Regions from separate parts of the Paenibacillus sp. GM1FR genome, predicted to be linked through region 2. Evidence: riboswitches for the same ligand, from Rfam matches in the RefSeq annotation. Region 2 holds a riboswitch; the other holds the start of a gene.

Region 1 (16,108 bases), on a different contig from region 2:
TACCAGTTGCCCCAGACCTTCATAGGATCTCAGATTACCCATTATTTCAGGTTCTTCAGGGAGTACAGATGACATGACTGTCGCTGCACATTCCGCCTCTGACAGACCTTCAATTCCCACCACCGGTACATCCACCTCTACTACAGCTACAGGTGCTTCTGGAGCCAATACAGTCACCACAGCATCAGCCAAGGGTAGATTATGCTCTCTGAGTTCAGTCATCAGCCGTTCAATGCACTCGATGTCGTCGGACTTGAATAGTCTGGATTTGTTGGCTGACCGTTCGAACCGGTATCCCTGTTCTTCCAGTGCCGCCGCATATTTACGAAGAGTACTGGCACCTATGCCCAGGCTCTTGGCCGTTTCCGTCGTTGCTCCTGCTTCTTCAATCATCATTAATTCCCTCCCGGAATGAAGTCTTTTGGGAATCAATTTCATAATACCTTTAGTGAGTTATGAAATTGATTCTTGAATAAAAACATTATGGCTTCAGCGTTCCTTTATGGAACCGTCATCGGATCGGGGCAACCTGTCTCATGGATCAAGTATGCTTATCTTTTGCTTGTCCGTATGTATTCGTCAGCTTCTCGGCAGATCCCTTTGGCGGTTTTGTTCTGTTTCTGCGGATTCCTAAGAAGTTTTGTCAGGTATATGATCCGCACAAATAACCCCCAATCCGACAACGAGCATGAATGCTGTCATGTCGAATGACACAGGTGCAAACGCCGTCAAATCTTATGATTATGGATTATTCATGTCAATTTTGTTAACTCCGTTACTCCAATACGCTCCCGCGATAGCGGATATCATTGCTGCACAGCTTTTTCATGTGTTATCTTATGTAACGTAGAAGTGGATTCCAGCATAAAATAAAGGACTATACTTAACATAGGACGCATGAGTAACGGATAAATATCAATCTAAATGGGGGCTGAACGGCAGTGTTAGGCAAATCAGGCAAAGTAGCGGTGATCGGGGCGGGTCTTGTCGGTTCGAGTTGTGCGTATTCCATGATTAATCAATCGATATGCAGGGAAATTATGATGGTGGACCGGACGTATGACCGTGCTGTAGCACAGGCACTGGATTTTTCCCATTGTATGGACTTCACACATAACCGCACCAAGGTATATGCAGGCACGTACGCCGATTGTGGCAATATGGATGTTATTATCTTAACTGCCGGGGCAAATCCCAAGCCAGGACAGACACGGCTGGATATTCTGGAGGAAGCGGAATCGATTGCCAAAGACATCGTGGTCCCGATCATGAACAGTGGATTTAACGGGATTTTTGTCGTCGCTGCCAATCCGGTTGACATAGTAACTTATATGGTATGGAAATTATCCGGCCTCCCGCGCGAACACGTCATCGGTACAGGCACGTCCATTGACTCTTCACGACTCAAAACACTGCTGTCTGAAGTCTTCTCCATCGATCCACGAAGTGTGCATGGTTATGCTCTCGGGGAGCATGGAGAATCCCAGTTCGTGGCCTGGTCCCATGTGACCATTGGTGGCAAACCGATTATGCACATTATGGATCAGCACAAGGAGCGCTTCAAACATCTGGATCTGGAGGATATCGCACGCAAAACAAAGGATGCCGGCTGGGAGATCTTTACCCGTAAAGGCTCTACCCAATTCGGGATCGGCAACGCCCTCGCGCATATCACTCGTTCCATCCTCAATGACGAACACAAGATCATCGCCGTATCGGCTATTCTGGACGGAGAGTACGAGCAACACAACGTCTGCGTCGGTGTTCCTGCAATCATCGGTGGCAATGGCATTCAGGAGATTATCGAATTGAATCTGGATGCAACGGAACGTGAGAAATTCAACAATTCCTGTGAAATCCTATCAGGTAACATCAATCGTCTGACATTGGTATAAGCCATTCGTATACAACTCCACTTTGTATGCTTCAGCTCAACTTCAAAAGCCTGCCAACGCAACATGCCAATAAGACTCCTCGCATGGAGTGTTATTGGCATGTTTGCGTTTATTATTTTTCACAGCCAGATGAATCAATTTCATAATTGATTTGAGTAGTTGTTCAATTTGGTGCAAGCTGAGGTTCGTCCCTTGGCCCCCACTGCTGTAACACCCGCTTCAACTCACTCAGCATAACCGGTTTGCTAATAAAGTCACGCATACCAATCTCCAGACAAGCTTCCTTATCTTCACGTTTGGCATTGCCTGTAACTGCGATGATTGGAGGTATGCGATCCTGTGGAATTAGGCGGTGTAAAAGGTCTGTCGCCTTCAGTCCATCCATCACAGGCATATGAATATCCATCAGGACAATATCATAAGCATTCTGAGAGATGGCATCAATTGCCTCCACACCATTAGTACATACATCTGCGTGGTATCCGAGCTTCTCCAGATATTCTCGCAAAATCTTCCGGTTCACCGGATGATCCTCCGCCACCAGAATACGCATGGCCACCTTATCACTTTGACGTGTGCGATCATGATGGAACTGACTTGCTGTCTGTTCTGCTGAAGCATCTACACTCGCCGCAGGAACAGCAAACCGGAAGGTCGAGCCTTCCCCTTCTATGCTCTCGACACTGATACTGCCCCCCATGATCTCCACGAGTCGCTTGGAGATGACCAGTCCCAGTCCGGTACCACCATACTTCCGGTTAATCACCGGGTGTAGTTGAGAGAAGGACTGAAACAACTGATCCAGCTTGTCAGCGGGGATGCCAATTCCCGTATCTTGCACCGCAAAATCAAGAACACTGTCTTCAGGCTTTCTGCCCTTGATAATATCCACGGCAACCTCAATACTTCCCTGATCTGTGAACTTGAGCGCATTTCCAACCAAGTTCACCAGAATCTGCCGGATACGTATGGCGTCACCAACCATGAACTCAGGAATGCTTGGATTGAGACGATATCTGATCTCCAGATGTTTCTCATCTGCACGCGGTTTAAACAGTTCGGCAACCTGTTCCAGCATCTTGCGTAATGCAAATGGTTCATAAGCCAGTGCCATTTTCCCGGATTCCAGCTTACTGAAGTCCAAAATATCATTAAGGATGTTCAGCAGAGCATCGCCGCTGTCTCGAATAATCTCGGCATATTCACGCTGTTCTTCCGATAAATCGGTACCGATCAACAATTCTGTCATCCCCACGATCCCGTTCATCGGTGTCCGGATCTCATGGCTAACCATCGACAGAAATTCCGACTTGGCCTGAGCTGCCAGCTCAGCTGTCTCTTTGGCACGTACAATTTCACGTTCGCCAGTCACATCATTAAATACAACCACCGCGCCCTGAATCTGTCCCTGTTCAATAATCGGCGTCACCTGATACTGCACCAGAAAGCTGCTGCCATCTTTACGCCAGAACACATCTTCCTTGATTGAACGTATCTGTCCATCCAACACGGTCATGTGGATCGGGCATTCTTCTTGTGGCAAATGACTTCCGTCTGCACGGGTGTGATGGATGATGGGATGTGAGTTTTTGCCAATGAATTCTTTCGCCTCATAACCGAACATCGAAGCTGCTGCTGGATTCATAAACATGGTGATTCCATCCGCATCCAAACCAAATATTCCTTCCGTAACCGTGTTGAGAATCAGCTCATGTTGCTTGCTGAGCTCCTGAATCCGTTCCGTGTATTCCTTGCGCTCGGTAATATCGGACACGATCCCATAGACGCCCACCATTTCCTTATCCACAATAATGGGCACATTCGTAACAGATACTTCAATCTTCCGACCACTTGAATTGACGACTCGGGTCTCATAATATTGCGGTTCGCCTTGCTTCACCATGTCAAAATAATGTTTGCCATGTTGCACTTCGCATTTATCCAGATTGGATAAAAAAGATTGGCCAATAAGCTTATTGCGCGGAATATCCAACATTTGCACCAGTTTGCTGTTCACTGCGCTGTATTTACCTTCCAGATTCAATGAATACACAGCTGCCGGGTTATGTTCGAACAACGATCTGTATCGCTGACGGCTTTCCCGAAGACGTCTTTCCGCATCCTTATGCTGGGTGATATCCCTGCTGATGCTTACAATCTGGACACTCTTGCCACGCTCTCCAGCAACAGGTTTCGCCAATGTCTCCATCCAGATATAATGTCCCTTCTTGTGCAACACACGCATCTTGCAGCCATTGCCGATCTTGGAAAGATCCATAGGGTCCGGATAATCTCCCGAATAACAATAATCCTTGAAGGACTTACCTATGACTTCCTCCGGCTTATAACCCAGCAAGGTGTACACGGAAGGGGAAACGTATAACAACTCGCCATCCGTAGCACAAGTTGTAATCAGATCTTGTGCATGGTCAGCCAGCACCTGATATTTCTCCTGTGCCTCCTTAAGCTCACGTTGCACTTCCAGGATATCGGTAACATCTTTGGCAATGCCATAGATTCCTACAACTTCTTTTCCCTCCGTTATAGGCACATACGTTATCTCTGCCTGTTTCAGGGAACCATCTTTATGATAAAAAGTAATGGGATTACTGACTGAACGTCCAGCCAGTACCTCTTTAATGTATTGTTTGCGTGAATTTTCACTGTCCGGAGGACAGATCTCACTCTGATTCATACGAATCAAGTCATCCAGTGTATACCCAGATATCCGCTCTACCGAGGGATTAGCATCAATATAGTTTCCATGGATGTCCATTACATAAATGGCATCCGGATGGTTAAAAAACAGTGATTGGTAAGAACTTCCCTCAGAAATAATGCGCTTCAGGGTTTCCGTTTTATTAATATCCAAGGCTTACCCCTCTTTTCTCAGCCAATATCTTCATCTAACAGGAGGGATTAATCATCCCTTACAAAAATGGGCCTACCCTCGAATAACCATGTAAGCCTGCCTAGAAACAGCTTTTTTTATTTTACCAGATTCTCGTCTCATTTTGCTTGTAATCTATGGTTCAATTCACATGATGTGTGAGGTAATACTTGGAATTTTGATTTACTTAGGAGGTGCCTGCAAAGGCAGACATTTTATACAAGGATCAAATTAAGCCTCTAACAAGCTTGAAGTTCAAGTCCAAGTCAGCCGATTCTGGCGGATGGCTAAACGATTTTCTAAAGAACCCAGGACATCTTATTTGGCGTCCATGTGCCCTTTGTAAATTTTAAGGAACATCAGACACGTTAATCTCCATAATCTCCTGTTATATACGCTGCAAACGGTTGTTTCATTGGATATAACATGTCTCAGGTTCCTTAGATTGCTGAGATCACTTCAAATCCTTGAATAGTACTCCTCAGGTTCGTTAGGGAGTTGAGAGGATGAACCCGACCCCCACCTGAAACAAATTTTCTCAAAGAAAGAGAGATAAGCCGCTCTTATGATGCCTCGATATAAAATTAACGATACATTTTGTATCGAAAAGGCTATAATCTTTAAAAAAAGTTTTTTTGATTACGGAGAGGACGGATGAATCATGCTGCCCAACAGAGTTAAAATTGTTTACGGTAAACTAAGAGGTTTGGCCATCTTTGGTAAAATTCAGCCCTCTATGGGCCTGCTGCCACGAATCAGGGGTAAGGTTTATCTGAATAAATTGGGTGATTTGCAGGTAGGAAAACGACTTAACATCATAGGAAAACCTTGGGGAACCCAGTTAACGGTGGTCAAAGGCGCGCGATTAACGATTGGCGATGACGTCATGATTAATGCAGGTGTGGGGATTGCCGCTAACGTTGAAGTGACCATCGGCAATAATGTCATGATTGGTCCTCGAACAAGCATATTCGACAGTGCCTACCACCGGATTGACTCGCTGGATGACGGGAGCCAGACTGCCAAGCGGATTGTGATTCATGATAATGCCTGGATTGGTACAGGCGCGCTTATTTTGCCCGGAGTGACCATTGGCAGAAATGCAGTTGTGGCAGCAGGAAGCACGGTAACCAAAGATGTACCCGAAAATACACTTGTAGCCGGGGCACCAGCCAAAATCATTCGGGAGTTAACCATTCATGATGGGTGGGTCAGACATTAGAAAAAATCCTCCTGAAGCCTACATACAATAGAGCTTGCATGTTTTGCTTAAAGAGGATTTTGATCTACGATAACCAAGGGTGTAACGGATTTTTCAGATTTCTTTTTTTGCAAAATACATCATGCCGATTCCAATGAAAATAACAGCACTGCCTCCAACAACCGCCAGCATTGTGATCAGTGGAACATTGTAGGCTCCGAAACCTGCGCCGTCCACTGGTGTCATCAGAATCATCGGTTGTGCCCATGGATAATACGGCCCATATGTCGCCGAGTTTACAATGAGAATATTCGGTATGGTCAATGCAAAATTCAGTGCGAGCGGTGCGGCAAAGCTGCTCCACACCAATGAAACGAACATCTGCAGGGCAGCCAGGGGTATACAGGCCAGCAAGCCAAGCAGCAGTTTACCTACCAAGAATCCCCAAGGTACTGGCATCGTAATGCCGTGAAACATGCCTGCCAGCAGAATGGACATCAGCAACAATACTTGCGTGCCCGCCAGAAGCATGAGTACAATCGTCAGTTTACCTGCATATACACCTGAACGTGTGAGCGGTAAAACCAGCATCTGCTTCCACCCTCCACCTGCATGTTCGAAACGGCAGACAAAGGACGTAAACACACCAGTAAGCATCGGTAACAATAACAATCCGTGCAGGAAAACCATCGTGGTCATCAATACCTGCCAATTTCCCGATGGCGTGGACAACAGTCCGATGAGCAGCGCAATGAGTGGACTCAGCAGAATCAGGAGCCATATGGGCGATTTGCTCATTTTCAATCGTTCAGCGGACAAGATTCGGAAGTACGTTGTCGCAAAGCTCATATCAGGCCACATCCTTCCGGCTAAAATGCATCATACCCAGCAACAGGATTAATAACCCTAGACCTGCCCCCATGCCTGCATACAGGTATGGATTAGGCCCATTCCAGGCCATCTGTGCCCATGCGAGCGGAAAGATTGGTGAGATACTGAGTGAGAACATACCCGTTATCGCGAGAACGATGCCCAGGGTGACGGGAAGCGCCTGATTTTTGTTAACCATCGTGAGCCACAACTCCAGTGACAACACCGGAAGTGCACCAGCCAAAGGCAATAGACCCAGCTTGATCGCATGTGTCCAAGGTATTTCGCTGGCATGGAATCCGAGGATCAGACCCAGACCTACAATGCCTGCGGTTAAGAGCAGGCAGGAGATCACCAGCAGCACACAAGCAAGCAGGAACTTGGCTAAATACACGGCTGGTCTGGGAATGGGCATCGCGAGCAACTGTTTCCACGATCCCTGTTCATGCTCAACATTAGCGATCATGGAGCTGAGAATGGTTGCTCCCAGCATCAGAGACAAGGGCACAAAGACAACCACATTGCCCAATAATCCGCCCCACAGGTTATCTGCATACTGCTCTTTCAGATAGTCCAGCCGTAAGCCAAAATTAAGCGCCTGCATCGCTGTCAATCCAAGAGGGGCCAGAAAGACAAGAAACCAGATCCCTTTCCCCCGAATCTTGAGCCAGTCTGACGATAATGCACGCCCGGTCATATGGAAGCCCCCTCGCCAATGACCCGCATGAACAGATCTTCCAGCGACTGACGCTGTTCCTCTACACGATACACATCATGATCCTGCTCAATTAATCGGCGCACAAGCAGTGCCACTGAACTGTTATCCATATAAGGAAAAGTTAATGCAGAACCTTGTTGCTGACCAAATTGGCCCTGTTCTCTCGCCAGCTTCATAGCCTCTTCCGGCTCGGAAACCGTTAATCGGATAGAGCTACCCGTCTGACTATGCAGACTTGCGATGGTATCCTGAAGCACCATCTTGCCTTCACGGATAATACCAACACGACTTGCCATCTGTTCGACTTCACTCAGCAAGTGGCTGGAAACCAGAACGGTAATGCCATGTTCCAGCGGCATGCGTTTGATCAGTTCCCGAATCTCCTGAATACCGGCAGGATCAAGCCCATTCGTTGGTTCGTCCAGAATCAGCAGCTCTGGTTCACCCAGCAAAGCGCTGGCAATACCCAGACGTTGCTTCATCCCAAGGGAATACCCCTTCACTGAACGTTTGGCATCCTTGGTCAGATCTACAATGGACAGCACTTCAGCAATTCTGGATTTTGGTACATTGATGATGCGGCGCAAAGTTTCCAGATTCTCTACTGCGTTCAGATGGCCGTAATAGGACGGGTATTCGACCAAGGAACCCACACGGCGCAAAATATCCATGCGATCCTTGCGGATATCCTTGTCGAAGACACGGATCACACCTTTGGTTGGTTTAATCAAGCCGAGAAGCATGCGAATCGTTGTTGTTTTGCCGGCGCCGTTGGGACCGAGGAAGCCGTAGATATCTCCCTTTTTAATATGCAGATCAAGTTCACGGACCGCTGCACGGTCCCGGTATGTTTTCCATAGATTAGCCGTTTGAATAATATTTTCACTCACTGTATGATCACCTCAGAACTATCGTAACCTTCCAAGGTTAAAGCCAAAGTAGTCTCTAGTTTAAGTTTAGTTTAAAAAAGCTAATTCAGCGGTTTGTTGTTTCCCTGTTTCCCTTACCACTGTAGATATATGTCTGGACACCCGTATCGGAACTTTCTACCCGCTTGCGCAGACCCATCTCACGAATCAACAGGTCTACAATGGATAAGCCTAGACCTGTGCCTTTTGTGTCGGAATTCTGTTGCATTCCCGGACCCCGATCCTGAATAACGATGGCCGTCTCACCCTGAATCTCCTGAGTAGATATACCAATATATTTCCCGTTGGCGGCATGACGGATCACGTTTTGGAACAAATTATCAAGAATACGGCGCATGCCCTGTTCATCCATATGCCAAATCAACGGTTCCTCTGGCAGGTCAATATCAATATCGAATTGCTCTTTCTCCCAGACCGGGTACCAGGCGGCCGCCGTTTCCCTGACGATCCGAAGTATATCTTTCTCTTCCAGCTTCAGTGTATATTTCCCACTTGTGAGCAAATTGTAGGATAACATGTTGTCAATGAGCCCGCCGAGGTCCTCCATCTTTGCTTCCATGCGATGTAATGAACGGTCACCTTGCTCGCTCAGCTCTTCCTTGTGCAAAGCATGCATATGTCCACGAATCACCGTTAGCGGGGTGCGCAGATCATGGGAAAGCCCTGCAATGAGACGTTTGCGCAATTGTTCTTCTTCGCGTTCACGGTGGCGGCTGTCGGACAGTTGATGCACCATCTGATTGAAGGATTCCTCTAGTTGACCAATCTCGTCTGTCCGGCGGATATCTACCGGAAGCGGGAGACCTTCCTTGCCTGTGGTCATCATGGCCGTCTGCAACCGAATAAGTCGTTTGCGAATGCGTGCGAAGAAGAGAATCGACATAATGATAAAGATCAGAAAGATGAGGGTCATTACGATACCAAGATACAAGAGTTCCATCGGCCAGTTACTCTGATTCATTTGCAGAAGTGACCGTGGCACTTCAATGATCATGAATCCCTGTCCTTTGTCCTGCTCAGCTCCGCCAATATATGCAACTACGGTCAGTGGATCGCGAAAAGAAGCTTCTTTCATGAATTGCACCGTATTGTTTACATTCCATAAGGCTGGAATTCGGGTCTCTGCCGTTTGCCCGGAATCCAGTGACCATCTCAATGTCGTGTCTGTCCTGCCATCCGGCGACGTGGATTTCAGAAGCGTTACATCTTCACTACCGAGAATAAAGAGGGTCTCACCGCTCGCTTTCACACGATACATGGAAGCTTTGGGATACGAGCCATGTAATTGCTCCAACCGGGCCTTAATCTCTTCATCCGAAGCACCATCCAGGTTCTTCGCTTCATGTGACCAGAGGTTACTGATCTTAGTAACATCACCGTAAGGCGCGGCGTGGTTCATATTCGTGTCCGTGTTATTCACTACAACAATATATATAACGGATATGATCGGAAGTACAACGGGCACAAATAATACAGCCGCCAAGATCAGGAGGATGTATCTGGACATCAAGGACCGCCCAAAGCGAAGCTTGCGCCGCCCGGATTGCTTTTGCTCCATGCTTCGTTCTCCCTTCATGATCTTCCGTTCTCTGAACAACCGAATCATGGCTTCTTCACACGATATCCCACACCACGGACCGTCTGAATAACTACAGGATTGGCCGGATCAAGCTCCAGCTTTTCGCGTAGATGTCGAATATGTACCATTAAAGTTTTGTCCCCATCCAGATAGGGCTCGTTCCAGACGGCTTCATAGATCTGCTCTTTGGTTCGAATCATGCCCATATGTCGTAGCAGGTAGGCGAAGATGTGGAACTGTTTTCCCGATAAAATAATCTCATCTCCCGTCTCCTCATTGACGATCCGGTTGTCCTTCTCATAGATGGAGAGATGATCCAGCTTCAGGGCTGTATCCGATGAGACCGCTGTTCCTGCCTTACGCAGTTGTACTTCAATCCGGGCAGCCAGTTCATCGGGGTGAAATGGTTTGGTCACATAGTCATCGGCAAAATCAAGACCGTGCAACTTATCGTCAATGGACGTTCTGGCCGAGAGCATGACAATGGGCACGGCGGGATGTTCTTTTTTCAGTCGCTGGCCCACCGTAAATCCATCCAGCCCAGGCAGCATGACATCAAGAATAATGAGTGAACAACCGACAGCAGCCTCCGCTGCACCTTCACCACTGCCGAGCCATACCACCTCATAACCGCGCTCCTCCAGATCGGCTCTGACCCAAGTCGCAATTTCCGTATCGTCTTCAATATATAACAGTTTGGTTTTCATCCGAATATTCGTTTCCTTTCTGCCCCCATTGGGTTAATGATATATCTGAACATCTTCATGATAAAAGCTGTCTATAACATATGGATTCATGTCTTGTTGAAACAATGTTGAAGCCTTTACGTTACCACACATGCTAATTATAGCTTATCCATTACCTTGGGTAACGTCATATCCATCAAGTCTACCAAGTACATACTAGTTCTACACCTGACGGGAGGAAATCATTATGTTGCTGGAAGCTATTTATCATCAACCGAAACGAAACTGGGCCTATGCCTATGACCAAGATACAATCCATCTGCGCCTGCGTGCCAAAAAGAATGATCTGACCGAGGTACATGCCCTGACCGGGGATAAATATGCGTGGGATGCAACCAAAGCGCTGGTTCCCTTAACAAAGTTCACCTCTGACTCCATGTTCGATTACTTCGAGGGTGAGGTGAAACCTCCCTACCACCGACTGAAATACTCTTTTCTGCTCAAAAACGGAGACGAACAGATCTGGATGACCGAGACGGACTTCCAGGAAAAAGAACCGGACGATCCGGGTCGTATGTTCCAGTTCCCTTATATTCATGCTGGAGCTGTATTCACACCCCCTGCATGGGTTAAGGATGCAGTGTTCTATCAGATTTTCCCTGAACGATTCGCCAACGGCAACCCGGATATTAGTCCGGAAAAGGTAGAGCCGTGGGGTGGTGAGCCGACACCTTTCAATTTCTTCGGCGGTGACCTTCAGGGCGTAATCGACCATCTGGATTACATCAGCGATCTTGGCATTAATGCGATCTACTTCACCCCCATCTTTGAAGCCACCACCAATCACAAATACGATACCGAAGACTACCTGCGGGTAGACCGGCACTTTGGTGACGCAGATACCGTGAAACGACTGGTCGAGCTGTGCCATGCACGCGGAATTCGCGTACTTCTGGATGCTGTGTTCAACCATTCCGGGAAGACATTTGCGCCGTTTGTAGATGTACAGAAGAACGGAGAACAATCCAAATATAAGGACTGGTTCCATGTACATGAATACCCGCTGGACGTGAAGGACGGCATTCCTACGTATGAGACCTTCGGATTCGAAGCGCATATGCCAAAGCTGAATACGGAGAATGCTGAGGTTAAGGCCTATCTGCTGGAGGTTGCCGAGTATTGGATCAAGGAAGTAGGTGCGGACGGATGGCGGCTGGATGTGGCAGACGAAGTGGACGATGCATTCTGGCGTGATTTCCGCCGTGTAGTCAAAGCGGCTAATCCGGATGCCTATATTCTGGGCGAAGTATGGAACGAGTCTTCCTCCTGGCTGCAAGGCGACCAGTTCGATGCGTCCATGAACTATCCGTTTACCGATGCCGTGAATGCATTCTTTGTGAAAAATACGATGCACGCCGAACAGTTCGCAAACTCCATCGGGCGACAGTTATCCCGTTATCCGCTTCAGGCCAGCGAAGTGGCGTTTAACTTGCTGGACAGCCACGATACCACGCGGCTGCTCACGCTGTGTGAAGGCGACCAGCGCAAGATGAAGCTGGCTGCGTTATTCCAGTTCAGTTACATGGGTGCTCCGTGCATCTATTACGGAGACGAGATTGGCATGGATGGCGAACATGATCCGGGTTGCCGTAAATGCATGGAATGGGATGAAGCAAAGCAGGACCGAGAGCTGTTCGACTTTTATCAGAAGCTGATCTCCCTGCGTCATGCTCATCCTGCCCTGCGTGCAGAAGGCACCGTTCGTTTCCTGCAGGCTCGTCATGATGGCAGCCAACTGGTATTTGAACGGCAAAATGAGGAGGAACGCATTCTGGTTCTGTTCAATCGATCAGAAGAGACGGCTATTGTCGAGCTGGAGGCTGGTGACGAGGAATGGACCGAGTTATTCGGCGGAAACCATCGTACTGCCAAGGAAGATGGCGTACTCGCCATTGAATTGCCCGCGTATGGATATGCCGTACTGAGTACGGCTGTGAGCCAGAACTAGAGTCATAATACACATTCATCTGAAGTCAAATATAAGTATCCTAACTTCGCTTCATCTGGTAGCATAAAACAAGCGTCCTGCATAACCCGGATTCGGGTTCGCGGACGCTTGTTTTTGTATTTTTGTATTCGCCGTTATACATCATAATGTCACTGATTTATATATCGGTGGTCCCGGTTCAGCTTAAACCTGAGTACCCTTGTCCACTTGAGCATTGTCCGCCCCACTTGTAGTTGTGTCAGAATCCGCTGGTTTCGACTCCTGCTCAGGCTCGGCACGCTTTGCCTTTGGTTTAGCCAGCTTTTGCATCATTTTGCGGCCTGTTGGCGTCTGGGCCAACCCGCCTTGGGCTGTCTCCCGATGGCGGCTCGGCATCGCACTGCCTACTTCCAGCATGACATCGATGACTTCGTCTGACGGAATGGCACTACGCACTCCGGCCAGGGCCATGTCAGCCGCAGCCAGCGCCGTAACTGCACCCAGTCCATTACGGACGATGCACGGGATTTCAACAAGGCCTGCGACCGGATCGCAGATAAGGCCCAGTGTATTTTTTAACGCCAAACCAACGGCATGAACAACCTGTTCCGGTGTACCTCCACGCAGTTCAACCATGGCACCCGCAGCCATGCCAATAGCGGAACCCACTTCCGCCTGACAGCCACCTTCGGCACCGGAGATAAATGAATTGTTGGCAATAACATAACCAATCGCCCCCGCACAGAACAACCCGTTCACCAAATGTTCGTCCGTCCAGCCAAACCGCTCCTGTGAGCTAATAAACACACCCGGGATAATGCCGCAGGAACCGGCTGTTGGTGTTGCCACGATCCGGCCCATGGAGGCATTCACTTCAGATACACACAGGGCATACGCCATGGCAAGTGCGGAAGCATCTCCCGAGCAAGTCTCACCCTTGCGAATGTACTCAGCCATTTTTTTGCCGTCTCCACCTGTTAATCCACTGCGTGATGTCGTATCTTCCGTTAACCCTTTGCGTACCGCTTCCTTCATCACCTGATAATATTCAGACATCTGCTTCACAACATCCGCTTCCGGTGTATTGGTCTCCTGAACCTGCTCCTCGATCATCAGCTGAGCAATGGTTTTGGATTCTGCTGTACAGATCGTATTCAGTTCGTGCAAATGTTTAAACCGCATCCGAATCAACTCCTCTCTTCAAATCAATGACACGAATGTCCAATACATGGTCCAGCTCCCTTAGACGCTTGAGCATATCAGGATTAGGCACACCATCCATTTCCATCGCGGTAAGCGCTTCGCCATCACGGGCTTTCCGGTCCACCTGCATATACCCGATGTTAACCCCGGATGAACTGATCGTGGACGTTACCGATGCAAGCACCCCTGCTTTGTCCGCATGTCGCAGAACAAGTGTTGGAAACTCACCACTAATCTGAACACGAAAATCATTCATCGAATGCACGGATACGCTTCCACCACCAATGGATGCACCGATTAAGGAGCAGGCACGTTCTCCATGCCACAACTCAATTTTGACCGTATTTGGATGAGGAGCAGGTAGGCCACTTGTATAAAACTCAACCTCCATGCCCGCTTCCTCTGCGTATTGCTCTGCATCCGGGATACGCGGATCGTCTGTGACATAATCCAGCAGACCACCGATCAGTGCCAAATCTGTTCCGTGCCCCTGATACGTATCTGCAAATGAACCGTACAGCGTCAGCCGGGCACGATCTGGCGTACATCCCAGCCACTGACGAGCAATTCTTCCTAACCTTGCCGCACCAGCTGTATGTGAACTTGAAGGCCCCGTCATCGATGGACCAATAATTGAGAAAACATCTTTAAATCGCACTTGTAACCCTCCATTATTAATCATGATTCATATTTGTAAAATGTATTCGTCATTTCGATCCAGGAGTTTCACCACAATGTCCCTTATTTAGATATGATGACATCAAAAAAGGACAGAAGAAGGCCTTAGGCCCTCTCTCTGTCCTCGATACCTGAGAGTTTCACGATCAGCAGTGTCTCACGACAAGGGTGAACTGCCTGCGATTACAGACAAGTTCACCGGGCTGACTGATCATATACCCCTTGGGTGGCGCAGTTCGCGCACTCTCCAGAGTTGCGTCCAACGATGGTACATTTACCTGAGAGATTAACCACTGCGCCGGGTGCACAGCAGCTTGCTCCTTCGGTGCCTGAACACTAGCCATTGTGCTCGGCTAATCCAGGTCTCTCCCGCTCGTTATCATCCGCTGTATTTATTTTAATTCGATTCGAATTGGTACATTTCTAAATTTTTGATCAAGTATACCCATAGAGTAATGCACAATATCATATATGTCAACAAAAGTAACGTGTAATTACCATAAGTCCGATGTCTATTTTAACTGAAGCGAATAGCATTAATATTTCTCACTTCCGCTGAGGCACTCGTGACGTTACTAGTTGTCGTAAATTCAATACTTACTGTATATACGTTAGTAGTTGTTGCAGGAGCAGTATCCACGTAGGTGTTGGAAGAAAGAAACCTCAACGTTCCCGAAGCATTACCGGTTCGTGAGAGCTGCAATTGATTAATTAGAACTCCGTTACGTCTCAGGTTAACGTTATATGCGATACTCCAGTTAGACCCTACAACTACCGCTACTTGTGTACTATTATCGATTTTCACGCGTTGACCTGCCACCACGGGTACATTAAGTGTCTGAATGGTCGTTTCACCGGTCAATGGAAGAGCCAATGCCGCTGTCTGACTGTTAGCAAACAAGGAAGAATCCGCAGGGGCAGAAGCTGCTGTCGATCCAGTAGCTCCTGTTGCGCCAGTGGCTCCGGTCGTTCCCGTTGCTCCCGTTACACCAGCCGTCCCGGTTGTTCCCGTCGCACCTGTCGCACCTGTAGCCCCAGTGACTCCGGTCGCTCCCGTTGCTCCCGTTACACCAGCCGTCCCGGTTGTTCCGGTTACGCCTGTTGCACCTGTAACCCCTGTGACTCCGGTCGCTCCCGTTGCTCCCGTTACACCAGCCGTCCCGGTTGTTCCGGTTACGCCTGTGGCACCTGTAACCCCTGTGACTCCGGTCGCTCCCGTTGCTCCCGTTACTCCGGACGTCCCGGTTGTTCCGGTTACGCCTGTGGCACCTGTAACCCCTGTGACTCCGGTCGCTCCCGTTGCTCCCGTTACTCCGGACGTCCCGGTTGTTCCGGTTACGCCTGTCGCACCTGTAACCCCAGTGACTCCGGTCGCTCCCGTTGCTCCCGTTACACCAGCCGTCCCGGTTGTTCCGGTTACGCCTGTCGCACCTGTAACCCCTGTGACTCCGGTCGCTCCCGTTGCTCCCGTT
Region 2 (16,108 bases):
GATTAACCAGATAGGCTTGGTCAATGTTCGTAACCGCTTGCAAGTTGTTAAAACCGGAGGTCAGATCACGAATCTCCTGAAACTCGCTGCTGTCTAGTGGTTTCTTCATCGCTTGTAGTACCAAGGGCGAATTAACATACTGGATGGAGGATAATTGCAGGCTGCGCAGAACTTGTTCTACCCTCATTTGGGTCTGATGTAATATCTGAAGATTGCTCTCACGCACTTTCTGTTCAATGTCACGTGATGCAATCGTATACGAGACCGAACCAATAACAATGACCGGAAGGGCTCCAAGGATCAGGGTAAAACAGAGCAAACGCAGTAAATACTTCGGCAAGAAGAGCATCCTCCTTTATACGTATGTTTATTAAAATAAATCGCTTTCATTGGATTAATTTACTATTGTTATTTTAAAACCCATTCTTATTCAAGTCCACTCATTTATTCTAAAGGTTGACTTCAAACCAATTTCCAGTTTATATTGGTTGCATATTCCTCAATCAAAGGAGAGATTTTTAATGTCGGTGAATGTTCTTAACTAACCAAGTTTCATATTCAGGAGTTTGGCCTTTCATTGCGCTTGTGCCCATATGGCATACGTGTATTTCTTGATGCGCCAGATCCCTGTACTTAGTTAAGAACAGCGGATATCATAAATCGCCTCCGGGATTGTAATTGTCCGGGTCTATTTCCGCGCTGAGTTCAGCGCGGATTTTTTAATATAGACCTGTAGTGGACTTTGCTTTCCCATACGTTTAGGGCGGAGAATGACGTTTGTTCATTCTCCGCCCTTTTTGCGTTTTCCAGGAATATGTTTCAGCGCGTCAACTGAAATCCCAATTCAAATTCAAGGAGAGATTACGCATGAATGAGAACACATTAAACAGTTTGGGCTATCCACAAATTCAAAAAAATGTTGCAGACTGCGCCCTGTCTTATCTGGGCAAACGTTATGCGAGAGAACTAAAACCGATGGTAGATGCTCACCTGATCGAGATTCGCCTGGAAGAAACAGCAGAAGCTGCTGCATTGATTCGCTTCGGGGCCAGTATCCCCCTCCCTTCACTCGACGGAATGGAAACCATTATGGATCTGCTTGGCACCGGTTATCTATTCAGTGAACGCGACTTCAGTCATCTCGCTCAGTTCCTGCGGAGCTGTGCACAACTTATGAAATACATGGAGGGCAAATCCGGGGCCGCTCCCACTGTCAGTCGTTATGCAGCATCCATGATTCTAATCGAACCTTTGCTGAGTGAGATCGAGCGTTGCATCCATAGTGGAAGCATTCAGGATCAGGCGAGCAAGGAACTGATTCGTATTCGTAAAAAAATAACGGTGAATGCGGAACGCATGAAACGAAAACTTGATTCTCTGGTGAGTAAACATCGCTCCATTATGCAGGAACATGTCATCAGCCAACGGGGAGGAAGAATGGTGCTGCCCATTAAGAAAGAGTTTCGCAAACAGGTGAAAGGCAGTGTGCTGGATGAATCGGGGAGCGGGCAAACCGTGTATATTGAACCCGTTGAATTAGTAAGTCTGCAGATGGAATTGGCTGCTCTACAAGCCGAGGAGTCCCGAGAGGAGATGAGAATTCTCGGTGATTTAACCTCCCTGGCCGAATCGTATAACCGTGAAATCGCCCTCAACACCGAAACGGTAGGTGTATTGGACTTCCTGTTTGCCAAAGCCAAATATGCGGCCACCATGGATGGGCGTACCGTTCGAGTCAATACTCAGGGCCAAATCAGCCTTCAACGTGCACGTCATCCATTCATGGGTTCTTCCATGGTTCCACTTGATTTTGCAATCGGCAGAACGTATTCGTCGCTCATTATTACTGGCCCGAATACCGGGGGTAAAACGGTCGCACTCAAAACGCTAGGTTTGCTAACCCTGATGATGCAATCCGGTTTGCTTATTCCGGTGGAAGAAGGTGGCGAGATGGCCGTTTATAACGAGGTAGCGGTTGATATTGGTGACGGACAGAGTATGGAACAAGCGCTCAGTACATTCTCTGCACATATTCGCAATATGATTGGCATACTGGAACAGGCCAATACGTCAACTCTGGTGCTCATTGATGAGATGGCTTCCGGCACAGATCCCGGTGAAGGTGTTGGACTGTCCATCGCCATGCTGGAGGAACTTCACAGCCGCGGAGCAACCGTTGTGGCGACAACACATTTTGGTGAAATCAAACATTTTGCAGCTGCCACACCAGGATTCGAAAATGCCCGTATGGAATTTGATACCGTATCTCTCCAGCCACTTTATCGATTGCGTATCGGAGAAGCTGGTGAAAGTTACGCCTATTCCATCGCATTAAAGCTGGGCATGCCACAGCGAATTATCGAGCGATCCAAGTCCCTGTCAGATCAAAGTATTTCAAGAGATCGTACATTAGGATTCACGTCACCTCCTTCGGAAACTAAGGCCCTGACGCCTGCTCGTTCTGGTACAGAATCAGTCAGCCCAGCAGAGTTATCCAAGTGGAATCAGTCAAAGCAGTCGAAACAGTCAAAGGATTCAATCGGTCTCCACAAAAAAACAACACCCAGAGAGTCAGATACCCCTGCTCCTGCCAAAAATTTTCGCAAAGGGGATCGGGTGTATGCGGCCTATCTCAATCAGTCGGGCATCGTCTGTGATGTGGAGGATAGCCGTGGAAATATCGGGGTCATGCTGCGAGGACGCAAAGTCAAAATCCATAAGAAACGCCTGACTCTGCATATATCTGCCAATGAGCTTTATCCAGGTGACGATTATGATTTGGACATTGTGCTGGAAACAAAGGAAAATCGTAAGAACCGTAAATTGATGGGACGCAAACATGTGGAAGGCCTAAAGATCGAATTACCGCCTGAAGAATAGCCGATGGGAGAAACAGATGTGGTGAACTGGAAGTCATATATACAGAGTAAATCCATAATCACCGGCACATTTCTGTTATACTGGGACCAGTATGTTTAACTTCAGCTCGTAGCTATTGCACAGGGAGGGAAGAACTGAATGTCTGCAGAACAAGACGATCAAGAGCACATCCATATCGATGTTCTTGTCTGCCCATTATGCGGGGAAGCTAATCGATGTTCCTATGCCGCAGGACATCCCCATTTGGAATGCTGGTGTAACCGGGCTACTTTCCCCGAAGGTGTATTTGACCGCATTCCGGCAGAGCAGCGCCGAAAATCGTGCATATGTCAACGCTGTTTGGATGACTATGCCGATAAACACCAACCAAAAGAAGAGCCACACAGTTAACGACTGTATGGCTCTTCTTCATTATGCATCATCTATACTATTAGCTGGCTAACACTACTCTTACATTTGGTTATACTGGGCAACAGCCTGTTCAAGCACCGGATGTTGCTCATCCATGGACGTATAATGGTGGAGGGCAGCTGTAATCCCCTTCTCGCGGATCATGTCCTGTAGTTCAACTGCTTCCGGATCATCGGAGACATCGAACTTGCAGGCTGCTGCCATGCCCATAGCCAGATAAGTTGTTTCGCTTCCATCCGCATAGGCCTGAAGGGCCGGACGAACCAGACGATCATTTGGAGACAACTTGCGCAGCGGGGAACGACCAACACGAGTAACCTCATCGGTAAGGTACGGGTTGACAAACCGCCCCAATATTTTGAAAATATACTGCTCATGTTCTTCCGGGTTGAATGCAAAACGCTTCACTAGAACTTTTCCAGTTTCCTGCAAAGCACCGTATACAATCGATTTCACCTTCTCGTCGGCAACAGCCTTCTGAATCGTGTCATACCCGTGCACATTACCGATATATGCTGCAACGCAGTGTCCTGTATTAACAGTGAACAGCTTCCGTTCGATATACGGCTCCAGATCATCGACATATACGATGCCTTCAACCGGTTTGAATGCAGGAGCCATCTGGGAACGATCCACCACCCACTCGTAAAAAGGCTCCACCTGTACATGTAGAGGATCTTCATGATGCTGAATAGGCACAATCCGGTCTACGGCCGAGTCTGGAAAATAGACAAACTGATCTGCAAGGGAACGTACGTCTTCATTGAGCAAAGCATATACATGTTCTTTCAATTGCGTACTGGCTCCAATTGCGTTCTCACAAGCAATAATGTGAAGCGGGTTTTGAGCAGGACCTAAATTCAGTCTTTTCTCAAGTCCTTTCGCAATGCCTGGTGCAATATGCTTTAGTACTCCTACACCCACTGCGGTTGTAATCAGATCCGCTTCCACCACGGTTTGGGCAACCGTCTCCAGCTGGGTTCCATCGATTGCATTTACACCTGTGACAGTCTCCTGATCCTTGCTCTCGTTAGCCAGTTCTACCGTATACTGCCCCTGTTGCTGGAGAGCTGTTACCAAGGTTTGATTCACGTCAGAGAAAATCACCTCATACCCTGCACGGGAGAGAATCAATCCGATAAACCCGCGTCCAATGTTACCTGCGCCAAAGTGTAAGGCCTTCATAGCTCCATTTCACTTTCCAGAATAGCAATAACTTCTTCGGCTGTTTTCGCCAGACGCAGGGCCTCCATATTCTCATCCTCAGCACAGATCACCGCGATGCTAGTCAAGATCTCCATATGTTCCCCGCCTTGAGCCGCGATACCAATGACCATATAAGCTTTTTCTTCGCCAAAATCAACACCCTGTGGATACTGAATGACAGAGATACCTGTGGATAAAATGAAAGCTTTGGACTCCTTTGTACCATGCGGAATAGCCAGACCGTTCCCTACATAGGTCGAGACAATCTCTTCACGTTCAATCATCTTCTCAATGTAATCAGCGGTAATATGTCCCGCATCCTTCAAAATCTGCCCTGCCATGCGAATCGCTTCGTATTTGTCCTGAGCCGTCGCATTCATGATGACTTTATCTGTTGTTAACATACTCATAATGGTTGACCTCCAATTTCGGTTTTACTGCGATAAAATCCTACCAGTTCCTGGGACAGGTAATGAATGAGTTCATCCCTGATTCCCTTTTCCAGCAATGTAATCATTTCTTCCTGTAATAACAGGGCGCTGATCTCACTGAGAACCTCCAGGCTTTCCTTGGATAATTCTCGGGGACCAAGCATCAAGAGGACATGGGTAACTCCTGCGGGATCATCCGGCGTACAGAGGAGTGGCTCAGTGAGCTGAAACAAGCTAATGGACGGCCTGTAGATTCCCTCACTGCGTGTATGAAACAGCGCAAGTCTTGTACCGGGAATCTTCTGACTCCCCACTGCTTCACGTGCCTCCAACCGTTTTGCGATCTCCCCCGGTTCCTTCAGCACACCAGATCCATGGAGTACGTTGCACATCGCATATACGGTTTTATAGAAACCGATATCTTGGTTATCCAGCGGATACACCTGAAACTTGCCAATAATTCGGACGATTTCAACTAAAATAGCTTCCAGTCCATCCGGGTCGGAGTAACGACTTGTCGTCTGAACCTCTGCTTCACGGGGTTTATTATGCTGTCGTTGTAATGTTGTTGTTCGGATAAAATGACGCAGACGTTCGCTCTCTTCTGCCGTAAGCAGTGGACTCACTTTGTAATACTGATGCTCATCCATCGGCAGATCAACAGTGGATAACACCAGATCATATTGATCTGTAGGCATCCGGGCAGCTTCATACCAGGACACGCTGTCCATGATCCGAATCTCGGGAATCTCCTTGGACAGTCGGCTGGAGAGCATACGTGATGATCCAATTCCGCTTGTACACACGATGATCGCCCTGATCTCCCGTTTCAATGCACGTAACCTCTCGATGGAAGCCCCAAAATGCATGACCAAGAAACCAATTTCCTCATCCGGAACGTCTGTGCCTGGCCAAGCTTGCCCTACAGATTTTTTGACATCTTCAAAAAGTGAATCATAATCCTTACGAATCTGCTGCAGTAGCGGATTACGAATCATCTGTTGTCCTTCAATTCGCTCCATGACAGGTTGCATATGACCAAGCAGACCTTCACGAAGCAAACGATCCTCATGAAAGGCGTAATGCGTTCTCGCCTGCATCTGATCAATCAGTGAATGTACCCTGTCCAGTAAAATCAAATCGTCTATTGGCAACAGCCGCGAAGAATGAATCCGCTGCTCTGTCTCAACTAATAGTCTGTGAAAATAAGCTTGCTCATCTTGGGAGAATGTCAGCCCCAGCTGGGTCGATAACACACCACACAAGCGGGAAGCCATATAAGGTGGAACCTTCATCTCATCCTGCTCTGCGACTTCATCTCCCTTGTTCTCCAGGGGAGGTATACGGCCAATGCCAAAGCCTTTACGAATACGTACAACCGCTACGGATAATTGAATCAGCAACTTCATGTATTGGCGTTCCGGGATGTTCTCCAGCCATTCGATATCTGGTTGCCATAACGCATTTTCGACCGTAAGTACATCACCATGTCCAATCATATCCAACAATTTTTGGTTTACGATGGAGCCCCCTTGTTCAGGTTGTCTTCCGAACAGGTCGGATTCATCCAAAAATTCGAGAGCAAGTGCAGCTATGGCTGTGCGATGAATCGTCTCACTTCCTTTAATCTTGACGCCATATCCACGTCTGCGAACCAGCTTTAGTCCCGCCTGACGAATCCGTGACTCCAGATCGTCCAGATCAGTGGTTACGGTTGATACGGTCACTTTCAGATCCGAAGCCAAGGCGAGTAACTTTACAGGCTCCGGTTCATCCAGCAGGATGCAAAGCATGAAGAGCTTACGCTCTTCTGGCGTAAACTCTACATATTCTTTACCCTCTAGTTGCTGGCGCAATACAGCCAGATCATCGGAACTGGCATCGATTCGGATACCGGTTCCTGATTTTTTTTCCAGCTTCATGCCCAAAGGTTCAAGCCATTGTTCAATCATTTGCAGCTCCCGGTGAACCGTTCGGGTACTGACCTTTACTTCAACGGCGATTTCGCCGGCAGTGACTTCATGTGGATGCTCCAGCAGGAACTCCACGATTTCACGTTGTCTTTTGGTAATACTCATATCTCAGCCTCCGGCTCAGGGAAAACAAATGCGTGCAATTACTTCAGACGTTCAACGAGCGCATCGTATTCCGGGCTTTTTAGGAAGTTGTCGATGGATATATGTTCTGCGTTCGGCGCAACGGAGCGGGCACGATCGGTCAATACTTGTTGTGTGATCACCACGTCTGCATCCGGCGGGATATCACTGATAGCCGTATTGGTCACCGTAACGTCAATCCCCTCTGCCTTCATCTTCTTGCGTAGAATGGAAGCACCCATGGCACTTGACCCCATGCCTGCATCACAGGAGAAGACAATTTTCTTCACGTCTGTTTTGACGGTAGAAGAAGCCATATCTGCGGCTCTGTCTGCTTCACGTTGATTAGCCGTAATACCAGCGTTTGGCACGGTTCCTTGACTCTTCATGTCTTTCATCCGACTGGATGCGGACTCTAGATCTTCGTCCTTTTGTTTACCCGTTTTCAGCAAAACTGCTGCAACCAGGAAAGAAACGACGGCTGCTACAAGCACCCCTGCGAACATCGGCAGGTATCCACCTTTTGGTGTTAAGAAGAAATACGCGATAATACTACCCGGTGATGGTGCTGAAACAAGTCCTGCTCCGGTGAGCATGAATGTTAATGTACCTGCGACGCCACCCGCAATTGCAGCAAGAATCAGAATCGGTCTCATCAGAATGTAAGGGAAGTAGATCTCATGAATTCCCCCGAAGAAATGAATGATTACGGCACCCGGTGCAGAAGATTTGGCCATTCCGCGTCCGAAGAAACAGTAAGCAAGTAAGATACCAAGTCCCGGACCCGGGTTTGATTCAAGCATGTATAATACGGATTTCCCTAATTCTCTCGCTTGATCTGTTGCAATTGGTGTAAGAATCCCGTGGTTGATTGCATTGTTCAGGAACAATACTTTACCTGGTTCAATGATTAGGTTGACCAGCGGCAGCAAACCAAGATTCATTAAGCCCTGTACACCGGCAGATAATACTTTGCTAATCGCTTCTACAGCAGGCCCGATGCCCAGTAGCGCAAAAATCCCCAAGATCCCGCCAATAATACCAGCTGAGAAGTTGTTAACCAGCATTTCAAATCCGGCTCTAATTTTACCTTCAATGGATTTATCGAACTTTTTGATAATCCATGCTGCCAGTGGTCCGGCAATCATGGCACCGAGGAACATCGGAATATCACTACCCACGATGACCCCGATGGTCATAATGGCACCCACGACACCACCACGCTGACCATGCACCATCGTACCCCCGGTGTAACCAATTAACAGTGGCAGCAAATATTTGATCATCGGATCAACTAGCTGTGCAAGTGTCTCGTTAGGGAACCAGCCTGTTGGAATGAACAGAGCCGTAATTAATCCCCAGGCGATGAACGCTCCCATATTTGGCATGACCATACCACTCAGGAATCGGCCAAAACGCTGAACACCAACCCGTAGCCCACCTTTGGAATTGGACGATTGGTCCAAATTACTCATTGTATTATCCTCCTTGGATCAAGTGATTATGATTTATGAAAGGGGTATCATTTCTCCCCTGCTGTAATCCTAAGCGAGAATGCTCTCCTGTTCAATGAAATGAAAGCGTACTTTCGTCATGAACAATGATGACAACATTAGGTTATGTAATCGTTTTACTTGATGCATAATGGCTGAACCCATTGGTACACAAGGATTTTCTTGCCTATGACTTTTGTCATTTCCAGAATCATTTTCTAAACTATAGCTTGGTCCAATCAGGTGATTTACATCCACAATCTGCTTCAATCCACATTCAAAACCATTCTTGGAAAGCACAAAAAACCTGTGCAAGCATCCGGCTCACACAGGTCGAAACAATATGAAGCTCATATCATTTAATTATAAAATATATGTTAATAAGTACAAGTTCGTTGATACTATTCTTCCGTATGTTTCCGATACGCGTCTGCATTCATCAATGTAGACAATGCTGCTGTCAGATCTCCCTCAACACGGATCTCAATCATCCAGCCTTCCTCGTAAGGAGAGCTGTTCACAAGTTCAGGGGAGTCCTGCAACGAATCATTGACTGCAGTAATTGAACCTGTGACGGGAGAGAACAAGTCCGAAACCGTTTTGACCGATTCGATCGTTCCAATGATGTCCTCTGCTTTTACATTGGTTTCAAGGTCAGGCAATTCCACAAACACAATGTCACCCAGCTGATGCTGCGCGAACTCGGTAATGCCAATACGTACAGTATCCTCCCCTACGGTTTGCACCCATTCGTGCTCTTCACTGTACAGGAAATCACTTTTCAATTCGCTCATCGATATCCGCCTCGCTTTTCATTAATGAGTACATGCGTTCTTTGACCTTAACCTTTTTCCCAGAACATAGCGTATGACATTTTTGAATCAAATGTCAAGATACCTCACAATTTATTTGCTGAACACCTCTAAATCCTGTAACCGGATTACACTCTTTCTTCATATACTGGTGAATATTAGAATAGTAAGCGTAGTCTTTTTAAATACACGAACAATAAAATAAAAACTAAATTAAATATTCGGTTTTAAATAATTATCTATGATATCGTTCTTGACATCAGTAGTGGATTCACGTTTTAATGAGAGGAGTAAATGTGTTTATTGGACTATGTTATACCCGCGGATGAATGTAAAGGGAGAGATTACCCGTGACACCCGATTCGGGATGTACATGAGGTAACGCCGAAGGAGTAAACCACCGATAAGCGGGGGTGAATCTCTCAGGCAAAAGGACTTTTACGGGACGCAACTCTGGAGAGCATCTATTCGCCCTGTGCGGGCGTTATGATCACCCAAGGGGAAACCTGCTGCGCAACGCAGCGGGGTAACTCTCAGGTACAAGGGACAGAGCCTTAGAATACAGCGTGCTACTTGGCATGCCGATTCTTTGGCCTGTCCTTTTCCTTTTTCCCAAAAAACGAAAAACAGGATGTAGAACGGCGCTGCCATAGCTGCCCTTACCATACTTATGTGATGAAAATATCTAGCTGAAAATTTAAAAACACCCTGGTTCATTGATCCACGATTGTATATCCGGCCGGCTGACGGCCCATGACGAGGTGATTTGATGTCCGATTTGCTTAGAACACCACTCTTCCCACTGTATCAGCAATACGAAGGCGTACGGTGCATTGATTTTGGAGGCTGGGAGCTTCCGGTACAATTTAGCGGAATCCAGAAAGAACATGAAGCAGTACGCGAGCGCGCGGGACTGTTCGATGTATCCCATATGGGCGAATTCACAGTACAGGGTGAGCAGGCTGAAGTTTTTTTGCAACAAATGATGACCAATGATGTGACCACGCTGGTTCCCGGTCAAGCCCAGTACACCCTGATGTGTTATCCAAATGGCGGTGTGGTGGATGATCTGCTCGTGTATAAGCTGGAAGATCAGCATTATATGCTTGTGGTTAACGCCTCCAACATCGACAAGGATTGGGCGTGGCTGCAAGAGCACTTGATCCCCGGCGTAAGTATGACCAACGATTCGGAGCAAACGGCGCTGCTCGCCTTGCAAGGTCCACTGGCTGTAGACATTATCGGGAAAGTTACAGATACGGATGTAAGCTCGATTGAACCGTTTCGTTTTGTGCAGGATGCTGAAGTATGTGGAGTAAAATTACTGTTGTCCCGTACCGGATATACCGGTGAAGATGGCTTTGAACTATATGTTCCTGCGGACCAGGCTGCTGTGGTCTGGAATGGATTAATGCAAGCCGGTGAAGGTCACGGACTTGTACCGACAGGCCTCGGTGCTCGGGATACACTGCGCTTTGAAGCAAAGCTCCCTCTGTATGGACAGGAATTGTCGGCAACTATCTCTCCACTCGAAGCTGGCGTTGGCATGTTTGTGAAGCTGAATGCCGGACCTTTTATAGGACACGAAGCCTTGTTACAGCAAAAAACTAACGGGCCCGCCCGCAAACTGGTCGGCATCGAAGTGTTGGAGCGCGGTATTCCCCGCCCCCACTATCCGATTTACGCCGAAGGCGTACAGATTGGTGAAGTGACAACAGGCACGCAATCACCTACATTGAAGCGTAATCTGGGGCTTGCCCTCATCGACAGCAAATACGCTGCGCTGGGAACCCCGCTTGAGATTGAGATCCGCGGCAAGAAACTAAAAGCCGAGGTCGCGAAGACCCCTTTTCATAAACGGACACGTACGTCGAAGACACCTACTCAAGGAGCTGATCAAGCATGAGCAAGCACCGTTATATTCCCATGACTGAGCAAGATCAGAGCGCCATGCTCGCAACCATCGGTGTGGATACGCTGGAGGATCTGTTTCAGGACATTCCGCAGGAGATCCGTTATCAGGGCGAGCTGCCCGTATCCTCCAAACTTGATGAATATGCGCTGACACGTCACATGTCCAAACAAGCCGGCGCCAACGCCAATTTTGAAACACACGCCAGCTTCCTCGGCGCAGGCATATATGATCATCATGTTCCTTCCGTCATCAATCATGTCATTTCCCGTTCCGAGTTTTACACTGCCTACACACCTTATCAGCCTGAGATCAGCCAAGGTGAACTACAGGCCATTTTCGAATTTCAATCCTACATCTGTGAATTAACCGGTATGGCTGTAGCCAATGCCAGCATGTATGACGGCGCAACAGCTTTTGCGGAAGCCGGTAATCTCGCCGCAGCAGCAACACGTCGCAAACAGCTTATCGTATCCCGTACCGTTCATCCGGAAGCCCGTCAGGTATTGCAGGCATATGCGCACGGACTCCGTCTGGAGATTGTCGAGATTGGTTATAAGGATGGCGTCACTGATTGGGATGCCCTGCAAGCAGCCATATCCGACGATACCGCTGCTGTCATGATCCAGAGTCCGAACTTCTTTGGTGCCGTGGAAAATGTGAAGCAGGCTGCCGACCTCGTGCATGCGCACAAGGGCCTGCTCGTTGTAAGTGCCAACCCGCTATCGCTGGGTCTGCTGGAAGCCCCAGGCAAGCTGGGTGCCGACATCGTTGTAGGTGATGCGCAGCCCCTCGGCATCGCCGCTTCACTCGGCGGTCCAACATGCGGATATTTCGCTGTATCCCAGCCTCATATGCGCCGAATTCCTGGCCGAATCGTAGGCCAGACCACGGATCGCAACGGCAAGCGTGGTTTTGTACTCACACTGCAAGCACGTGAACAGCATATCCGCCGCGAAAAGGCGACATCCAACATCTGTTCCAACCAAGCTTTGCTTGCACTCAGCGCATCTGTGTATATGTCCATCATGGGTAAACTGGGTATGATCGATGTCGCGGATCTGAATTTGCAAAAGAGTCATTACACCCTGAATACATTAACTGCAATTCCTGGAGTTAGCCTTACTTTTAATGCACCAACATTTAATGAATTCGTGATTAAACTTCCTGAAGGAACAGACGTGAATGCTCTTCAGTTGAAACTGCTGGATGCGGGCTTTATTGGTGGCTACGAACTTGGACGTGATTATCCGGAGCTTGCCGGACATATGCTGATTGCTGTTACAGAACGGCGCACTAAGGAAGAGATTGACGAATTCGCACGAGCATTGGAGGGATCGCTGTGACTCAGGAAACGACGACAACGACAACATCGGTACAAGGACAATCGGAAGCGAGTACAGCTGTCTCCACTTCGGCTCAATCTGTGTTAGAAAAATTCAACGCACAGACCTTATCTCCTGCTTCGGAACAATCATTGATTTTTGAACTCAGCAGCCCTGGACGTGTCGCTTATTCCTTGCCAGAATGTGACGTTCCTCGCCAGTCTGCCGATACGTTGATTCCCCGGGAAATGCTCCGTTCGGAAGCAGCGGCACTGCCGGAAGTGTTTGAGGTAGATGTTATTCGACACTATACCGCTCTGTCCCGCCGCAACTTCGGCGTAGATAACGGATTCTATCCACTGGGCTCTTGTACGATGAAATACAATCCAAAGATTAATGAGGATGTTGCCCGTTATAACGGTTTTGCCAAAATCCATCCGTACCAGCACGAATCCAGCATTCAAGGTGCACTAGAACTGTTATATACGTTGCAAAACGACCTTGCAGGTCTGACAGGTATGGACGCTGTGACCTTGCAACCAGCCGCTGGTGCCCATGGAGAATGGACTGGACTTATGATGATTCGTGCCTACCACGAAGGTCGTGGCGAACAACGTACCAAAGTCATCGTGCCTGATTCCTCTCATGGTACCAACCCGGCAAGTGCAACCGTTGCAGGATTTGAGACTGTGACAATTCCGTCCCGTGCAGACGGACTGGTCGATCTGGACGCGCTCCGTGCGGCCGTTGGTTCCGATACGGCAGCATTGATGCTGACCAACCCGAATACACTTGGTTTGTTCGAGAAAGACATTCAGGAGATTGCATCCATCGTACACCAGGCTGGTGGCTTGTTGTATTACGACGGAGCCAACTCCAATGCCATTATGGGCATTACACGTCCGGGTGATATGGGCTTTGACGTGGTGCATCTGAACTTGCACAAAACGATGAGTACACCTCATGGCGGTGGTGGACCAGGTGCCGGACCAGTTGGTGTGAAGAATCGCCTGATTCCATTCCTGCCTAAACCAATGGTGATCAAGAATGATGATGGTATGTATGCATTCGATCGTGAAGGCGATCAATCCATTGGCCGGGTGAAAGCCTACTACGGTAACTTCGGTATATTGGTACGTGCCTATGCCTACATTCGTACCTATGGACCGGAAGGATTGCGCCGTGTATCTGAATGTGCGGTACTCAATGCTAACTATATGATGGCCCGTCTCGCACCTTACTACGAGATTCCGTATCCGGGTGTATGCAAACATGAATTTGTCATGTCTGGTCGGGGGTTGAAGCAATATGGTGTACGCACACTTGACGTTGCCAAACGATTGCTTGATTTTGGATATCACCCACCTACGGTGTACTTCCCGCTCAACGTGGAGGAATGCATCATGATCGAGCCGACAGAAACCGAAAGTAAAGAAACGTTGGATGGATTCATTGATACGATGATACGGATTGCCAAAGAAGCGGAAGAGACACCTGAATTGGTCCTGAACGCACCTTACGGAACACCGGTTACTCGTCTTGATGAGACAACCGCGGCACGCAAACCTGTACTGAATTGTGCTTGCAGTTAAGCACTAAGTGTATTACTAATCATGCTCTTGCTGATGTTAACTACACCAGTAAGAGCATTTTTTTGGCTAGACATTACAGGACCTTTCTCCTCGTACTCCCCTTCTAATTCCTATACGTTCGAGCAACAAAAAAAGCCAGTACCCGCTGTAACAGCGGATACCGGCAAAATCGCTGCATCAATGCAGCTCATTATCGGAAAAAGAAAAACCTCAAATCCGGAGGAAACCCCGGCAAAATTACGCTTGAATGCTTTGAACCAATTCAACAACTTGTTCAGCCGTTTGCATATCCAGAGCTTTAGCAGCCAGTTCCTGCATATCCGCACGGGACAGCTTGGTGATCTGACTACGAGCTGGCAGAATGGAGGTTGCGCTCATGCTGAACTCATCCAATCCAAGACCAAGCAGCAATGGAATTGCTGTTTCGTCTCCTGCCATCTCACCACACATGCCAACCCATTTGCCTTCACGATGCGCTGCATCGATAACCATTTTAACCAAACGCAAAATGGCTGGGTTGTAAGGCTGGTACAGATAAGCCACTCGTTCGTTCATGCGGTCAGCAGCCATCGTGTATTGAATCAGATCGTTCGTTCCGATACTGAAGAAATCCACTTCTTTGGCAAATTGATCCGCCAGAACTGCAGTCGAAGGAATTTCGACCATGATTCCGAGTTGAATGCTGTCAGAAACAGCAATACCTTCAGCAACCAGCTTCTCTTTCTCTTCGAGCAAGACAGCTTTTGCTTCACGGAATTCACCGAGTGTTGCGATCATCGGGAACATGACACGCAGGTTTCCATGTACGCTTGCACGCAGCAATGCACGCAATTGTGTACGGAAGATATCCAGACGGTCCAGACACAGACGAACTGCGCGGAAGCCGAGGAATGGATTCATTTCTTTTGGCAGATCCAGGTATGGAAGCTCTTTGTCTCCACCGATGTCGAGTGTACGAACAACAACAGGTTTACCTTCCATTTTTTCCAGTACCGCTTTGTAAGCATTATACTGAATGTCTTCGGAAGGAAGCTTGTCTCTGCCCATGTACAAGAACTCGGTACGGTACAGGCCTACAGCCTCGCCGCCGTTTTCCAGAACACCCGTTACATCATTTGGTGTACCGATATTGGCTGCAAGTTCAACATGAACGTTGTCCACTGTTACCGTTGGCTCATCACGAAGTTTTCTCCACTCTGCACGTTGTGCATCATACTGTTCCTGTTTGGCACGGTATTCAGCAATAACTTCATCAGTAGGGTTAACCAGTACGTGACCATCCAGACCGTCAACAATAATCATATCGCCTTGTTTCGCTTGAGCCAAGATGTCCTTGGTTCCAACAACAGCCGGAATCTCAAGAGAGCGAGCCATAATTGCCGAGTGAGAAGTACGTCCACCAATGTTAGTTGCAAAACCTTTAACAAATTGGCGATTCAATTGAGCCGTGTCGGAAGGTGTTAGATCCTCCGCAAGCACAATCACTTCTTCATTGATCTCAGCCGGACTCATGAAGTCGATACCAAGCAAGTGATTTAGCACACGTTTGGTAACGTCACGCATATCTGCTGCACGTTCCTGCAGGTATGCACTCTTCATGTTCTCAAACATGGAGATAAATTGCGATGCCGTTTCGTTCAAAGCAAATTCTGCATTGATCATGTCATCCGCAATTCTAGCTTTAACCGGATCAATCAGTTCCGGGTCATTCAAAATGAGCAAATGCGAAGCAAAAATCTCTGCTTTTTTCTCGCCAAGCTCTTGTAAAGTACGCTCTTTGATCGCCTCAAGCTCAGCCTGGGATTTACCCAGAGCTGAGTCGAGTTTCGCGATCTCTGCGTCAACGTCGTTAATTTGGCGTTTTTCTACAGAGTAATCAGGATGCTCCAAGATAAACGCCTTGGCGATAGCAATACCCGCCGAAGCCGCGATCCCGGAGACATTAAGCAT

The links. Region 2 has a riboswitch for glycine ahead of gcvT (glycine cleavage system aminomethyltransferase GcvT). Riboswitches for the same ligand answer to the same signal wherever they lie in the genome.
Region 1: another riboswitch for glycine. It lies ahead of sdaAB (L-serine ammonia-lyase, iron-sulfur-dependent subunit beta); the one in region 2 lies ahead of gcvT (glycine cleavage system aminomethyltransferase GcvT).

The regions. Positions count from the first base shown of each region.
Region 1 is NZ_MKZL01000027.1:46-16,153, reverse strand. Features, by position in the region: gene PAEAM_RS19210 (hypothetical protein) at 1-396, opposite strand, end outside; gene PAEAM_RS19205 (L-lactate dehydrogenase) at 942-1,895, shown strand; gene PAEAM_RS19200 (PAS domain-containing hybrid sensor histidine kinase/response regulator) at 2,059-4,767, opposite strand; gene PAEAM_RS19195 (acyltransferase) at 5,447-6,007, shown strand; gene PAEAM_RS19190 (ABC transporter permease) at 6,101-6,835, opposite strand; gene PAEAM_RS19185 (ABC transporter permease) at 6,837-7,553, opposite strand; gene PAEAM_RS19180 (ABC transporter ATP-binding protein) at 7,550-8,464, opposite strand; gene PAEAM_RS19175 (HAMP domain-containing sensor histidine kinase) at 8,550-10,079, opposite strand; gene PAEAM_RS19170 (response regulator transcription factor) at 10,106-10,789, opposite strand; gene PAEAM_RS19165 (alpha-glycosidase) at 11,016-12,776, shown strand; gene sdaAA (L-serine ammonia-lyase, iron-sulfur-dependent, subunit alpha) at 12,960-13,937, opposite strand; gene sdaAB (L-serine ammonia-lyase, iron-sulfur-dependent subunit beta) at 13,927-14,616, opposite strand; glycine riboswitch at 14,753-14,889, opposite strand; glycine riboswitch at 14,894-15,018, opposite strand; partial or broken gene PAEAM_RS19150 (collagen-like triple helix repeat-containing protein) at 15,154-16,108, opposite strand, start outside.
Region 2 is NZ_MKZL01000044.1:85,270-101,377, reverse strand. Features, by position in the region: gene PAEAM_RS22950 (AraC family transcriptional regulator) at 1-340, opposite strand, end outside; gene PAEAM_RS22945 (endonuclease MutS2) at 868-2,880, shown strand; gene PAEAM_RS22940 (cysteine-rich CWC family protein) at 3,019-3,270, shown strand; gene PAEAM_RS22935 (mannitol-1-phosphate 5-dehydrogenase) at 3,331-4,476, opposite strand; gene PAEAM_RS22930 (PTS mannitol transporter subunit IIA) at 4,473-4,907, opposite strand; gene PAEAM_RS22925 (BglG family transcription antiterminator) at 4,904-7,006, opposite strand; gene PAEAM_RS22920 (PTS mannitol transporter subunit IIBC) at 7,045-8,499, opposite strand; gene gcvH (glycine cleavage system protein GcvH) at 8,919-9,311, opposite strand; glycine riboswitch at 9,655-9,777, shown strand; glycine riboswitch at 9,781-9,881, shown strand; gene gcvT (glycine cleavage system aminomethyltransferase GcvT) at 10,099-11,235, shown strand; gene gcvPA (aminomethyl-transferring glycine dehydrogenase subunit GcvPA) at 11,232-12,587, shown strand; gene gcvPB (aminomethyl-transferring glycine dehydrogenase subunit GcvPB) at 12,668-14,158, shown strand; gene ptsP (phosphoenolpyruvate--protein phosphotransferase) at 14,396-16,108, opposite strand; gene PAEAM_RS22890 (HPr family phosphocarrier protein) at 16,101-16,108, opposite strand, start outside.